DNA from 3 places in the Rhizobium sp. AN5 genome. Region 2 is predicted to be linked to each of the others. Evidence: predicted binding sites of a transcription regulator. Region 2 holds the regulator's gene; each other region holds the start of a gene.
The links. Region 2 encodes PhoB, which activates phosphate uptake and scavenging genes when phosphate is short. Its sites were predicted from a motif close to TGTCATNNANCTGTCAT; they were not measured.
Positions count from the first base shown of each region.

Region 1: the regulator PhoB is predicted to act here: its motif matches at 2,900-2,916, upstream of CRP02_RS26375 (DUF1045 domain-containing protein).
Region 3: the regulator PhoB is predicted to act here: its motif matches at 4,303-4,319, upstream of CRP02_RS17370 (esterase-like activity of phytase family protein).

Region 1 covers NZ_OCMJ01000004.1:2,822,992-2,828,074, forward strand. Annotated here, with positions in the region: gene CRP02_RS26360 (AraC family transcriptional regulator) at 1-278, opposite strand, end outside; gene phnN (phosphonate metabolism protein/1,5-bisphosphokinase (PRPP-forming) PhnN) at 366-980, opposite strand; gene CRP02_RS26370 (alpha-D-ribose 1-methylphosphonate 5-triphosphate diphosphatase) at 977-2,113, opposite strand; gene CRP02_RS26375 (DUF1045 domain-containing protein) at 2,110-2,808, opposite strand; gene phnE (phosphonate ABC transporter, permease protein PhnE) at 3,076-4,425, opposite strand; gene phnE (phosphonate ABC transporter, permease protein PhnE) at 4,425-5,083, opposite strand, start outside.
Region 2 covers NZ_OCMJ01000004.1:192,840-197,922, forward strand. Annotated here, with positions in the region: gene pstC (phosphate ABC transporter permease subunit PstC) at 1-215, shown strand, start outside; gene pstA (phosphate ABC transporter permease PstA) at 212-1,534, shown strand; gene pstB (phosphate ABC transporter ATP-binding protein PstB) at 1,549-2,364, shown strand; gene phoU (phosphate signaling complex protein PhoU) at 2,463-3,188, shown strand; gene phoB (phosphate regulon transcriptional regulator PhoB) at 3,220-3,903, shown strand; gene CRP02_RS13205 (GcrA family cell cycle regulator) at 4,203-4,736, opposite strand.
Region 3 covers NZ_OCMJ01000004.1:1,004,397-1,009,479, reverse strand. Annotated here, with positions in the region: gene CRP02_RS17395 (NADH-quinone oxidoreductase subunit A) at 1-238, opposite strand, end outside; tRNA gene CRP02_RS17390 (tRNA-Asp) at 674-750, opposite strand; tRNA gene CRP02_RS17385 (tRNA-Asp) at 792-868, opposite strand; gene CRP02_RS17380 (hypothetical protein) at 958-1,206, opposite strand; tRNA gene CRP02_RS17375 (tRNA-Val) at 1,316-1,391, shown strand; gene CRP02_RS17370 (esterase-like activity of phytase family protein) at 2,051-4,249, opposite strand; gene hupB (DNA-binding protein HupB) at 4,609-4,884, opposite strand.

The DNA of each region.
Region 1 (5,083 bases), 2.6 Mb from region 2:
AGGCCATATCCGAATGCGCCGGATGCGCCGGCGGGAAAGGTGGACGCGCATTGCAGACCAAAGGCGTCGTCGCCGGAAATCAACGCACATGTCTCGAGCAAGCGGCAAAATCTGTCGAGGCTGATGCGCTCCGTCACGCTGCCGAAAGTGGCGGGATCGATATCGAGAGCCTTGCAGATGGGGGCGATGTCGATGCCCCGCGACCGTGCATAATTGGCTACGCCGGCGGCCAGACCGGCCACCACTGTTATCTCGTCGCTGACCCTCTTTTCAGGCATCCCTCGCCTTGGCGTACCATGTTTGGAAATTGTCGCCTGATGGTAAGCGTTGGGAAGCCATTTGTCGAGCAGTTCGGCCTGTGGAGTTTAAATGTGGCGGTGGCAGGCGCTCTGCTCCAGCACCTGCATGATGGTTTTGCCCGCATCTTCCATGGCACCGCTATTGTCCACCGTTGTCACGTCGAAATCCCCGACGACTGTCAGCGAACTGCGTTCCAGCCGCCGGAGAATATCCTCCCGGCTTTCCCGCCCGCGCTGCTCCAGCCGCTTCGCCAGCACGTCCGGCCGTGCAACGATGTTCACGACCTTGAGGCGGGCAAACGCGGTGCCGAACTGGGGCAGGGCCGAGCGGGAGCCGTTGGCGATGACCACGTCTCCCGCATTAAGATGGCGATAGACGGCGGCCGGAATGCCATATTTCAGCCCGTGCGCCTGCCAGGAAACGGCAAAAGCACCTTCCTCTTCCAGCCGGTTGAACTCGTGCATGGAAACCGCATCGTGATTTTCGCCGCCGGCATCGCCGCTGCGGGTAATGACCCGGCGGGTGAAATGGAAGCCCGGCCGCCCGGACAGCTGCGCTGCCGCATAATCCATCAGCGTGTCCTTGCCGGCCCCACTCGGGCCGACAATTACGATCATGGTTCCGTGCACCGTACCCAGCGTCTGGCCGTCAAGCCGGCTATCCTGTCCGTTGCCGGTCATGCCACACGTTTGCCCTGACGCCAGACCGAGCGGGCGACGGGAACGCCGTCCTCACGGTGAACTCGGACCAGATCGGCCCGCAATCCCGTTGCGATGCTGCCGCGATCGCGAAGGCCCACCGTTCGTGCCGGCGTGGAGGTGACCATGCGCAGCGCTTCCGGCAGAGTGATGGCTTCCACCTGGTCGGCGAGCAGGAACGGCGCGTAAAGCAGGCTGAACGGCACATAGTCGGAAGAGAGAACATCCAGCACGCCAAGTTCGGCAAGATCACGGGCGGCGATGTTGCCGGAATGGGACTTGCCGCGAACGATGTTCGGTGCGCCCATCAGCACGCTCATGCCGGCGCTGTGCGAAGCCTTTGCCGCCTCGACGCTGGTGGGGAACTCCGCGAGTTTCACGCCGTGCCCGATCGCTTCGCCCACATGCGCTTCTGTAGCGTCGTCATGACTTGCAACTGTTATGCCGCGCTCGGCGCAGCGGGCCGCCAGGTAATCCCGGTGCTTAGCAGAAAACTCCGCCGATGCCGTCTGCCGGCGTCTGACGAACTCGGCGAAAGCCTCGTCGCTCAGTCCGCGCTTCTTCTGGTAATAGAATATATATTGGTCCATCGACTGGAACTGGCGCTGCCCCGGGGAGTGGTCCATCATCGAAATCAGCCGCACACGCGGATCGGTCTCAAAATCTTCGAAATGCTCGAGCACATCGGCGGAGGCAACTTCACAGCGCAGGTGCAGCAGGTGATCTGCCCGCAGGCGGTTCTGATCGGCAGCGGTTTCAATGGCATCCGCCATTTCCCGCATCTCGCCCTTCTTGAACCCGCCATCTTCGTCGGAGCCGAGCCGCAGGCAGTCGAAAACAGTGGTAATGCCTGATGATGCGACCTGCGCATCGTGAGCCTGAATGGCGGCGATCTTATCCCAGATAACCCCGGGACGCGGCGAATAGTGCTGTTCCAGATGGTCGGTGTGCAGTTCCACCAGACCCGGGATGAGGAAATCGCCTTCGAGATCCTCACCGGTTTTGGAGGCGCCTTCGCTGATATCGGCGATCTTGCCGTCACGGATCAGAACGGATCCCACAATAATATCGTCTTCCAGAACGATACGGGCGTTGGAAAGGGCGTGCTCGGTCATGGGTCAGCATCTTTCTTTGGCGGCTGGCCAAGCGGGTGCCAGCGATGAACGATAAATGGTGCGCCGCGCGTTTCCTCAACGAACAAAGCGAGGCCGGAAATGGTGAGAGGCTGGTCGACGAACTCGGAAAACCGGGTCGAAAGCACATCCTGGACAGCGGGCGCGTCGCTTTCGTCGATGCGGCCCGTCAGCGTCATATGAAAGCGGAAGTCGTCCATGACATGCGGATAACCCCAGAGCGACAGATTTTGCCGCTGGCTTTCCGTCAGGTTTTGCGGGCGCCGGCGGGCAATGTCGGTCTCGGACAGGGGCGCGCGAAACCGGTCGAAATGGTCGACGATCTCAGCGGCAAAATCCTGCAGCGGCTGGTAGGTGCGATCCGGAACGAGCGCGAAAAACGGCCCGAGTGCGCCGATGACAACACGCGGAATATCGAAGACGGATTGGCTGGCCGCAAACTGTTCGAGGGCGGCGACGAGATCCGCTTCGCTGTATTTTTCGGCAAGCTCGAAGGGGGCTTTCAGCGTCGCGTGGAAACCGTAACGGCGCGGCTCTTCCGTCATCTCCGCATAGGCGGCATGGTCATCATGTTGGGCGCCGGAAAACGCATTGCGTCCCAGCCAGCGCGACGCCGCTTCAGTCAGTGGATGATCTTTAGCCGGAGAAAAATAGATGGCGTAGCGCACGGCAAGCACTCTTCGGTATCATGGAAAACCTGGATGAAAAGCTATTTGGCGTGACTCGCCCGCTTCCCGCAAGGTCAGGAGTGCGAGGTAATCGCTTTCCGTGACAGAATGATGATGCCCCAGGAAAAAAAGCGCTTGAAACGCCGCGTGTCTCTCGAATGTCCGGAAGACGGATGCTGGCACATTGAAGGGATGTGTCGGGCTTTTGCAAAAAGGTTCCGGTTTTGCGCAGGTCTCAGGGAGCGGGATAGCGAAACCCCGCCTCTGTTTCATCACTTAGTGCTGGGTTTTCCCGATCAGACGCGACCGCAGGGAATTCGAGATGTGGTCGAACAGGAAAACCACGAAGAGAATGAGAAGGACCATATAAGCGACCTTGTCCCAGTCGGCATTGGTACCCATCGCTTCCAGCAGTTTCAAACCGATGCCGCCAGCGCCAACCGCACCGATGATCGTGGCGGAACGGGTATTGCTTTCCCAGAAATAAAGCGACTGGGAAATAAAGACCGGCAGGACCTGCGGAAGCACGCCGAAACGATTGACGGCAATGGGGGAAGCGCCAACCGATTTGACGCCCTCGCGCTGCTTGTCGTCAACATTCTCCAGCGCCTCGGCATAGACCTTGCCGAGCGCGCCGGTATCGGTGAAGAAGATCGCGGCAATGCCGGGGATCGGTCCCGGGCCGAAGCTGCGGGTAAAGAACAGCGCCCAGATCAGCATGTCGATCGAGCGGAGGAAGTCGAACAGACGCTTCATGCCCCAGTTGGCGGCCCTGTTGGCGGTGATATTGCGTGCGGCGAGAAAGGCGAGCGGCAGGGCAACGAGCGTGCCGAACAGCGTGCCCACAAAGGCCATCACCAGCGTCTGCATCAGCTTGGAAAGAATATCGGCGTGCTGCCAGACACCATTGTCGAGGAAATCATCGACCATGTGGCTGATGTTGGAGCGCGTGGGATCGAGCCTTTCCCCCCACAGCGCCAGCGCGGCAAGGTCGCCGTAGCCCTTGCCCCAGAATTCCGATTTGGTATCGAACAGGAAGTTCGCCCACCCGAGGAACCGCCGCTGCACGTAAACCTGACTGGTGCGGATTTCCGCCTGTCCGGCAAAACCGTAATGCACGAGAACCTTGTTGCCGTCCTGCGTGATCTCTTGCGGCAGGACCTCAGGCGCCAGAGCCTTGTCGCCATTGATGACGACGGGATAGTTCTTGCCGTCGACATAGACGTCCACCCGGGTCGGCGTTACGTCGAGACGGTTTTGCGTGCCCGCATAAACAACGCTGTAGCCACCATCCGGCAAGGGTTGCAGCCAGTCAATCGGCGCATCGGTGGGATATTGCATGCGGCTTGACCACTGGGGGTTCACCTTGCCGTCTTCGAAACGAAGGCGTGGCTGGGCCCGCCAGGAATACCAGTCCTGAATGTAGCTCGAAGCGCGATCCCATCGGCCCTGCATGAAAGCGGGGCCGACATTGAAGAAGAAAAAGCAGGCGGTGAGATAGACGAGGACGGCGACAATACCGGTCAGCAGGCCGTATCGCTGCATGAAACCGCGATTGAAAATTGCGGGATGTGCGGCCGTCAGCCTCTCGCGGTCTGCGGTATTGAGAATGAAGCTGGACGACATCAGGCCGCTCCCCGTCCGAATTCGAAGGATTGATGGCCGATCAGCCTGCGGCGCAACCAGCTGGAAAACTGGTCGACAGCGATGATGGTGATCAGCAGCAGGATGATGATGGCATAGGTCTTGGAGGCGTGATCGTTACCGATCGACAGCCGGAAGACCTCGCCAATGCCGCCACCACCAACGGCGCCGATGATGGTCGAGGCGCGCACGTTGATTTCGGCACGCAGCAAGGCGTAGGATACGAAATTGGGCAGGACCTGCGGCACGATGGCAAAGCGCACCCGCTCCAGCCAGTTGGCACCCGCGGCACGGAGACCTTCATCCGCCTTCATGTCGGCATTTTCCACGACTTCGAAGAATAGCTTCCCCAGAGCCCCGATGGTGTGCACGGAAATCGCGATGATCGCCGCGATCGGCCCGATCGATAAGATCGCAGTCAGCAATCCGGCGACGACGATCTCCGGAAAGGCGCGCAGGATCTCCATTACCCGGCGTACCACCCAGCGCACGAGGCCGGCACCGATAAGGTTGGTGGAGGCAAAGAAGCACAGCACAAAGGCGAAGGTCGTGCCTATTATCGTCGAGACCAGCGCGATGTTGAGCGTGATGATCAGCTGATAGATGAAATGCGGTATGTAGAAACCGTTGGTGATGTAAA
Region 2 (5,083 bases):
CGGCTGGCGTCGCTGCCCGCCTGCAGCTCAACCCCTTCGAACCCATGACAACAGTGACGGTCAAGATCGTCAGCCAGCTGACGGGTGACCTTGAGTTTACCTCGCCGCAAACGCTGGTGGCCTTCGCGCTGGGCATAACTCTTTTCGCAATCACGCTTTGCCTGAATATCTACGCGCTTTACATCGTGCGCAAATACCGGGAGCAATATGAATGACCGACATCGTTTCCCCGGCGGCCGGTGCTGCCGCCGTGAACAAGGCCACGCGCCGTGATATCGGCATCAAGCGTCGCTATGCTGCTGAACGCCGATTCCGCGCCTATGGATTGGCAGCAATCTCGTTCGGCCTCATCTTCCTCTTTCTGCTGCTCTGGTCGGTCGTATCCAAGGGTCACACCGCCTTCCAGCAGACGATGATTACCGTTCCGGTCGAGTTTTCCGAACTTATCATCGATCCGAAGAACGAGCGCGCAACCAATCCCGCAAAGCTGATGACGGCCAACTACCCCGTCCTCGCCCGTGATGCGGTTGCCAAGGTTCTCGGCGTCGCGCCGACGGATAAGGCCGGTCTTCGCGCCGTCAACGTCATGATCTCCGACAGCGTACGCACCCAGCTGCGTGATATCGTCGTCGCCGATCCTGCCGTCATCGGCACCACGCGCAGCGTCACGCTTCTGGCGTCGGGCGATGTCGACAGCGCCTTCAAGGGCCAGGTCGACATGTCGGTGGATGAAGCAAACCGCCGTATCTCGAACCAGCAGCTCGGCTGGATGAACCAGCTCGTGGAAAGCGGACAGCTTGGCAAGCATTTCAATACCGGCATCTTCGTCAACGGCGCTTCGAGCCGTCCGGAAGCCGCGGGTGTTGGCGTTGCGCTGATCGGCTCGTTCTACATGATGCTGATCGTGCTGGTGCTGTCGCTGCCGATCGGTGTTGCGGCCTCCATCTATCTGGAGGAATTTGCCCCCAAGAACCGGTTGACGGACCTTATCGAGGTCAACATCAACAATCTGGCGGCTGTTCCCTCCATTGTTTACGGTCTGCTTGGTCTCTCCGTCTTCATCAACTTCATGGGCTTTCCACGCTCGGCCTCGCTGGTCGGCGGCCTCGTCCTGACGCTGATGACCCTGCCGACTATCATCATCGCGACCCGCGCTGCATTGAAGGCCGTGCCGCCGTCGATCCGCGCCGCCGCACTCGGTCTTGGCGCTTCCAAGATGCAGACGATTTTCCATCACGTCCTGCCGCTGGCAATGCCTGGCATTCTGACCGGCACCATCATCGGTCTCGCCCACGCACTGGGCGAAACGGCGCCGCTGCTTCTGATCGGCATGGTGGCATTCGTCGCGAACTATCCGACAACGCCTATGGATCCGTCCACGGCCCTGCCGGTGCAGATTTACATGTGGGCGAACGAAGCTGAGCGTGCCTTTGTCGAACGGACATCTGGCGCTATCATCATCCTGCTTCTGTTCCTCATTCTCATGAATGTTGGCGCAATCCTGTTGCGTCGCCGCTTTGAGCGGCGCTGGTAGAGGGAGCTAGAGCAATGAACATGTTGTCGGAAGCAGCAGTTGAAAAGGCGCTGGACAAGAAAATGAATGAAGTCTCATACAAGATGATCGGCAAGGACGTTTCGGTTTATTACGGCGAAAAGCGCGCGCTTTACGACGTGAACCTCAATGTCCGCGAAAACACGGTGACTGCACTTATCGGCCCGTCCGGTTGCGGTAAATCCACTTTCCTGCGCACCTTGAACCGTATGAACGACACGATCGACGGTTGCCGGGTCACCGGCAAGATCACGCTCGATACCGACGATATCTACGATCAGCAGATCGACGTCGTGGAACTGCGTGCCCGCGTCGGCATGGTGTTCCAGAAGCCGAACCCGTTTCCGAAGACGATTTATGAGAACATCGCCTACGGCCCGCGTATCCACGGTCTCGCCCGCAACAAGGCGGATATGGACCAGATCGTCGAGCATAGCCTGCAGAAAGCGGGTCTCTGGAACGAAGTGAAGGACCGTTTGCTGGAATCCGGCACGGGCCTCTCCGGTGGCCAGCAGCAGCGTCTGTGCATCGCACGCGCGGTTGCCGTCAGCCCGGAAGTGATCCTGATGGACGAGCCGTGCTCGGCGCTGGATCCGATCGCGACTGCTAAGGTCGAGGAACTGATCCACGAACTGCGCACCAACTACACCATCGTCATCGTCACGCACTCCATGCAGCAGGCGGCGCGCGTTTCCCAGCGTACGGCCATGTTCCATCTTGGTCATCTTGTCGAAGAAAACGAAACCGACAAGATGTTCACCAATCCGGACGACCAGCGCACGCAGGACTACATCATGGGCCGCTTCGGCTGATCCCCGGCCGGTGCTTTATCGTAACCGTACAAGACTGGTGCCTCTGCCGTGCCCCGCTGTTGGGCACGCGCATGCAGGCCAAGCCGGAGGAATAGACCATGACACAGACAACGACCCATTCGCATATCCTGTCTGCCTATGACGACGAACTGAAGTTTCTGACGCGCCGCATCGCCGAAATGGGCGGTCTTGCCGAGCAGATGTGCGGTGACGCCGTGCGCGCGCTCGTCAATTCCGATGCGGCGCTCGCGCAGAAAGTCATTTCGGACGACACAATTCTCGACCACGCTGAGCGCGAAATCGGCGACAAGGCGATCGTAACCATCGCCAAGCGTCAGCCGATGGCGGCAGACCTTCGCGAGATCATCGGCACCCTGCGTATCGCCGCCGATCTCGAACGCGTCGGCGATCTTGGCAAGAACACGGCCAAGCGCGTCATCGCTGTCGCCGGCACCGGCGTTCCGCGCAAGCTCGCCCGCGGCATCGAGCATCTGTCCGACCTGGCGCTGGTGCAGCTCAAGGAAGTCCTTGACGTCTATTCCACGCGTTCCGCCGAAAAGGCCAATGCGATCCGTGAGCGCGACGAGGAAATCGATGCCATGTACACGTCGCTCTTCCGCGAGCTTCTGACCTACATGATGGAAGACCCGCGCAACATCACCACCTGCACGCATCTTCTGTTCTGCGCCAAGAACATCGAGCGTATCGGCGATCATGCGACGAATATCGCAGAGACGATCTATTACATGACCACCGGCAGCCAGCCGGAGGGCGAGCGTCCGAAAGACGACAGTTCCAACACGCTTGGTTCGGTGACCGAGTAACAGACAAGCAGAAGCTTGCGGAGTTCAGCATATGGTGCCCAAGATTGCAGTTGTGGAAGACGAGGAAGCATTGAGCGTCCTGCTTCGTTACAATCTCGAGGCTGAGGGATACGACGTCGACACGATACCCCGTGGCGACGAGGCGGAAATCAGGCTGCAGGAGCGCATTCCGGATCTTCTCATCCTGGACTGGATGTTGCCCGGTGTCTCCGGTATCGAACTGTGCCGGCGCTTGAGAATGCGGCCGGAAACAGAACGCCTGCCCATCATCATGCTGACGGCGCGTGGCGAAGAGAGCGAACGGGTTCGCGGTCTCGCTACCGGCGCTGACGATTATGTCGTCAAGCCGTTCTCGACGCCGGAACTCATGGCCCGGGTCAAGGCCATGTTGCGCCGGGCCCGTCCGGAGGTTCTTTCGTCGGTGCTGAAATGCGGCGATATCGAACTGGACCGCGAGACCCATCGCGTTCACCGCAAAAGCCGCGAAGTGCGCCTCGGCCCGACGGAATTCCGCTTGCTGGAATTCCTGATGACGTCGCCGGGTCGGGTGTTTTCCCGCTCGCAATTGCTGGATGGCGTCTGGGGTCACGATATCTATGTCGATGAGCGCACTGTCGATGTGCATGTCGGACGTCTGCGCAAGGCCCTGAATTTCTCGCACATGCAAGATGTCATCCGCACGGTGCGTGGTGCGGGATATTCGATGGAAGCTTGAGCGAAGCGGAACCAGATAGTTTAGCTGGCGAAGTAGTGCACCAAAAAATCAGGAAGCCCGAAATCTGAAACGGTTTCGGGCTTTTTCTATATGAATACCCGCCCAACTCGATGCCATTGTCCGTTTTGACCCGAGAGATCGGCGGCGCGTTGAAATCCGGATTGAAGGGTCACGCCCAATAGTAAGGGTAACGGGTGCGTCGTGCTATCAAGCCAACCCCGGAGCCTGTTTGGTTTTTACCATAAAAAAACGGGCCCGAAGGCCCGTAATTTTTGAGTGCTGAATGCGTGCCGCAACACTCAAGCTTTGCGGCGCTCGCTCACCGGCTGGTAGGCGAGTTTCGCATGGAACTTGCAATAAGGCGAAGATTCCAGCGCTTCACAACCGCAGAAATGGAAGTCGTCCTTCAGCGGATCGCCAACCGGCCACTTGCAGGTGCGCTCGGTCAGTTCCGTCAGCGTCAGGCGACGGGAAATCGGCGTGACCACGTTCTTGGAAGGAACGTAATCGAGCACCTGCGCGGTCTCGATATCGATCTCCTCGTGCAGCGCCGTTGCCGCGTTCGAACGGGTGAGGATGCGCGCCGGTGCCGCGTTGACGCGACCTGCGAAAGTGGTCGCGCGCGGCGCAGGGGCAGCGGTGCGCTTCGGCGCGGAGCGTGCCGAAGTCACAGGACCGCCAGCCTTGACGCGTCCCGGCAGATTGAGACGATGGACCTTGCCGATCACGGCATTACGGCTGACGCCGCCCAGCTGCGCTGCAATCTGGCTGGCGCTAAGGCCCTCGGACCACAATTTCTTGAGCTTTTCGACTCGTTCGTCTGTCCAGTTCATGCCGCTTCTCCGCTTGTCGCGTGTATTTTCGGCAGAATCCCTCTCCGTCTCGCGGGCATGCCGCAAGCGTGGTTTCTGCCTGATTTTCGGTGACTAGTTCCGCCGCAATGCAGTCTAGTAATTAGCGATTAACCTAGTGCCAGCCCGACTCCGTGGCAAGAGTCGCGGGAATCATCTGGAATCGATTTTCCGGTTTTCCCCAACTTGCTGGCGTATTGAGTCTGAAAGGCAACACCTTGGGGCTGGTTCGCCGCCGCATACTAGTGCTTGAGAAGCCCGGGAAACGCTGACTTTTGTTGACATCGGCAAACGAAGTGACAATAGTGCCCCTGCCGCCGCAAGGCGGC
Region 3 (5,083 bases), 810 kb from region 2:
GGAAGGCGACTTCAAGGTCGAAGATGATGAAGAGAATGGACACCAGATAAAACCGGATATCGAACTTCATGCGGGCGTCGTCGAAGGCATTGAAACCGCACTCGAAAGCGGAGAGCTTTTCCGGGTCCGGCGCCTTATAAGCGACAGCGAAAGGCGCGATGAGAAGCGCCAGGCCAATGACAAGAGCGATACCGATAAAGATTGCGATCGGAATATAGGAACTGAGGAGTTCAGTCATGGTCTCTTCCCTGTCCGGCCGGGTGCCGGACCTGCCTTTGCGACTGAAAGTCTAAAGGCGCACAGATATGTTGCAACGCCAAAGTGGTTAGCGCAGCCGCGCTCTCTCTGCAAGAGTTTAGGCACCATTTCAAGACACCTGCCGCATTGATTGGCAACAATATTGCCGGAATTGACGCAAATTTGGGCCACAATTCCGGGCTAAGCCCCTCAAATACAATAATAATCGATTGAACGACGCAACCGCAAAAAAGTCACACGAATTTTACGTCAAAATGGCAGCGAAGTGACGATCTCTCGATATCGAAACTTGACTAAAAACAGCAGGAAAAACCGCGCTCGCAAATGCCGGAAACAGACGCTGAAATCGCCATTGCCGAGATGGCAGGACGATGCCTGCTCGCTTCGTTTGGGAGTGTCATTTCGGTGAGAGAAATGGCGCGAGTGACGGGGCTCGAACCCGCGACCTCCGGCGTGACAGGCCGGCACTCTAACCGACTGAGCTACACCCGCGCTCCACAGACATTCGTCTGCGTTTTTTCCGAGGAACAGGATGGCGCGAGTGACGGGGCTCGAACCCGCGACCTCCGGCGTGACAGGCCGGCACTCTAACCAACTGAGCTACACCCGCTTATCCTGACCGACAAGACCTTAGTCTCGCCGTACGAACTAGCCTCGGCTGTTCGTTGAGCGGCTAACTACGGCGTTCGTGCGGGGGTGTCAAGCAGGTTTCACGACAAAAGAATAAGCTTCTTCATTTTGATTGGAAAAAACTGAAAGGCCTTTGACCGGCATTGCAGCGAATGCCCTGTTTTCCGGGCTTTTCCCAACAAAAACAAAAAACTTGTCCACAGCCGGGGCGTCCGTAACGCGATTCCAGCATACCGCCAAAGGTAACGGCCGGGCGTTGTTTTTATCGAAAAGCCCGCAGTTCCCGGCTTTTTGCCGATCACCTCTGGCAATGGGCAAAGCTGTCCGGAAAAAAAACAAAAAAACTTCACAAAAGCCCTTGCGGTTTTTTTCCGATCCGAATACATCACGGCCACCGACGCGGCAGACACGATCTGCAAGACGCGAAGGGCGATTAGCTCAGTTGGTAGAGCGCCTCGTTTACACCGAGGATGTCGGGAGTTCGAGTCTCTCATCGCCCACCATTTTCCAGCTTCTTAAAAATGTGCGCATTACCAAGCCGAAGCTGTTTCGGACGCCGGTGCGTTTTGCCGTAAACTTCCTGCATTGGGAATCACGGCCCCTGCCCCCGATTCTGTAGACGATCACGGCCTTGGGCTGGTGGAGCGGCTTTTCCGACTTGAGCCTATGCCAAATCGGCACTTCTGTTCCACATTCATACAGGCCGGCTCCAATAGGTGTGCCACCCCGCAACATACCGAAAAATAAGCAGATTCAGACTTTTTAAAGAGATTTCATGCATTGTTTTCGAGCCGTTTCATGATGAACGGTATAAATGATGGATGAAACCATGTCGGTCGACGCGTTTGTAACACTCGCGCTTATTGCGCTGCCTGTTTATATTTTTTTCCGGTGGGTCCAGCAGGACTCGGAAAAAGACAGCACTCCCAAAAGCAAGAATTCCATGGGGCGGTGATCTCTAGCGATCTGGTCCACTGCACATTCATGGAAGTCCTCCGGATAACACCCTCGATCATGCGATAGCGACGCGACCATGCCGGTTTTAACGGCTGGTATGCGACTCATCGTGGGAATCGGCATTCTCCAGATCGGGGTTTCTTCCGCCGCACAAAAAAGCCGGGCTATGCCCGGCTTTTCTCATTAGCGATTCTATTCGGAGCGATCAGTTGATCGCCTTCAGATCAACCGTAAAGAACAGCGTTTCGCCGGAAGATCCGTCGACGCCGTCATTGTCAGTGACGGCATAGGCCGTTCCTGCCTTGTCGAAGGTGAAGCCTTCCAGCTTGTCAACGGTGTAGCCATTCGTCTGGGCTTTGAGGTCCGGCAGGAAATCATGTGCTTCCTGCTTTGCCACCAGCGGCAGTTCGCCACCGATCTTGCCCGGCTTCAGGTCAGCGATCGCGACGCGGTAGAGCTTCTTGATCTTGGCCTTGTCACCGACCTGGTTGTCGCGCTCGACGATATAGACATAGTCGCCCTGTGCGGTGATTTCAGAAAGGCCGACCCAGCCTGCCTCGGTCTTGTCGAGCGGGTAACGCACGGCGCCCCATTCCTTGGACTTCGGATTGTAGGAAACGAGCTTGACGAAACCCTTCTCGTCCGTGCCCCATTCGCGCTGTACGGCCATCCACAGCGTCGCGTCGTCGCCCTTGCCGATCATGGTCACGCCTTCGAAACCGAAGCGGGTTTCGCCGGCCAGCAGTTCCTTCGGCAAAGCGATCTCGGCCTTGATCTCGCCCTTGGCGCTGACGTTGTAGAGCGCGTGGGGCACGAGCTTGGCACTGTCGCCTTCCGAGGCCAGCCAGAAGCCGCCCTTACCGTCAAGCGTAATGCCTTCGATGTCGAGTTTCTGGGCTGCGATACCGTCGCGCTTGATGCGCAGGACGCTGGTGATGGTGGCGGGCTTCTTCGTTGCGTCGATGGTGTAGATCGACGGCTGGTTGCCATAGACCGAATCGGACACGGCATAGAGGATGCCAGGCTTTTCAGCATCACCCACCAGACCGGAGAGAGCGCCCCAGCCGATCGGTGCGCCGTCAACGGTGGCGGAAGCGAGCTGCGGGTAGGCAATCTGGCCTTCTGCTCGTTCATAGATCATGACATGCGAGCGAGCGCCGCCATCTTCGACGAGATCGGCTTCGTTGGCAGTGACGAGAAGATTGCGCGACGGAATGGCGACGGCGCCTTCTGGCGAAATGCCCGAGGGCAGAAGCTGGACCAGTTCCGGCGTGCCGCCCGTATCCTTGTAGACCGCAGCGAGAGACGCGCGCTCGGCAAGAACGAAGAAGTACTTCTGGCCATCGAAGGTTGCCGCTTCCAGACCTTCCGGCTCGATGCCCTTGGCCTTGGAGCGCTTTTCCGGATAGTGGCCGATGCTGGCGGCGGCGTGCTCAAGGGTGGCACCGGCTTCATAGAGAAGCTTGCCGGTCTTGTCGAAGATGGTGAAGCCGCGTGCACCGCCCTGCCAGTCACCCTCATTGGCGATGACGATACGGTCATTGTCCAGCCACTTCACGGCATCCGGCTCGCGCTTGCGGCCTTCCTGCTTGTCGGTGAACTTGATCTGGCCGTCCGTCTTCGTGTCGACGCCTTCCAGATCAACCGTGCCGGCGGAGAAATGCGTCTTTACCGTACCGGTCTTACCGTCGATGATAACGATGTGGTTGTTTTCCTGCAGCGTGAGCGCGATCTCGCCATTGGCATTGATCGAGACGAATTCCGGCTCCGGATCCTCCGGGGAGATTTCGGCAAGGCCGGTCACGTCGATCTTCTTCAGCGTCGCGCAGTCGGCAACACCGTTCTTCAGACCGACCGTCACCAGATAACCGGCGGGCATCTGTGGCAAGGCGCCTTCGTTCACCTCTTCATCGCGTTCGTTTTCGATCGCGATGGCGGCGAAGGTCTTGTCCGGGGAAATTGCGACGGAATCAGGCTGGCCGCCGAGATCGCAGCTCGCTTCAATCTTCTTGGTGGCGATATCGACCGTCACCAGTTTGCCGGACGGCTTGGCGCGGTTTTCGGATGTGTTGACACCGGCCAGAACCTTGGCGCCGGCAACGGCAACCGAGGTCGGTTCGCCTTCCAGCAGCAACGCGCCGCCAGCCTTTGGTGCCTTCGCGTCGGTGATATCAACGAAACCAATGCCGCCAAGCGGGCTGTCCGAATAGATCAGCGTCTTGCCGTCTTCGCTGGCGGTTACGATTTCAGCTGAAGTGACGGCCTTCGCGTCCTTTTCCGCCGGCAGGTTCTTTACGACCGGGAAAGATGCGATGCGGTTGAAAACCGGCTCGGCAGCAGCCGGAAAGGCCGCGGACGTGAGCAGAGCAGCGGTCAAAGCCATCTGAGAAAGTCGGAACGCCATTGTAAATCCCCCTTGGATCCAAAAAAATACCCTATGGCTTCTGCGTCAGATACATGACAGCGGCATGACATTTCCTGTCGGAGGAATCAAAAAGCCCGACCATGAAGGCCGGGCTTTCCTGTTCGTGCGCACATTCCGCGTATCGGAGCGCTGTGTGACCGGATGGAGGCTACACAGGCGCGCTCTCCTACTTTCAAGTACATCTTGCCGGTTCGAAAAAATGGGCTATCCGAAAAAGTATTTCGAAAAGCCGCCCGGTTTTCGTGCCGGCATGATGGCGTCAGGGCGTCAAAACATGTTTCCTCGTGAACCTGAAAAGCCGCCCGCCCGCCGCCGGACGTCACGGCCTTTCGGAAACCTTACGAGTTGACGGCGTCCTTCAGGCCCTTGCCTGCGGAAAACTTCGGTACGTTGCGAGCCGGGATATCGACTTCAGCACCCGTGGAAGGGTTACGACCCTTGGAGGCTTCACGACGGCTTACGGAGAAGCTGCCGAAGCCAGCGAGACGGATGTCGCCACCGCTCTTCAGTTCGTTCTGTACGGTTTCGAATACGGCATCAACAGCGGAAGCAGCATCTGCCTTCGTGAGACCAGCCTTTTCGGCAACAGCAGAGACGAGCTCGTTCTTGTTCATGTTTCCACCCCTTTCAATGGTTTGAAACGACTCAAATTAAGCCGGCGCAGAATACGTCTGTATCCGCGCGCAGCAACTCAAAAGCGCTGGAATCGCCTGAAAAACAAGGGGTCTGCGGGGTTTTTCACAAAAAAGGCCGACATTTCTGCCGGCCTTTCCCTTAAACGTGCCAATTTCGCACCAGTTCTGCGAGCATCAA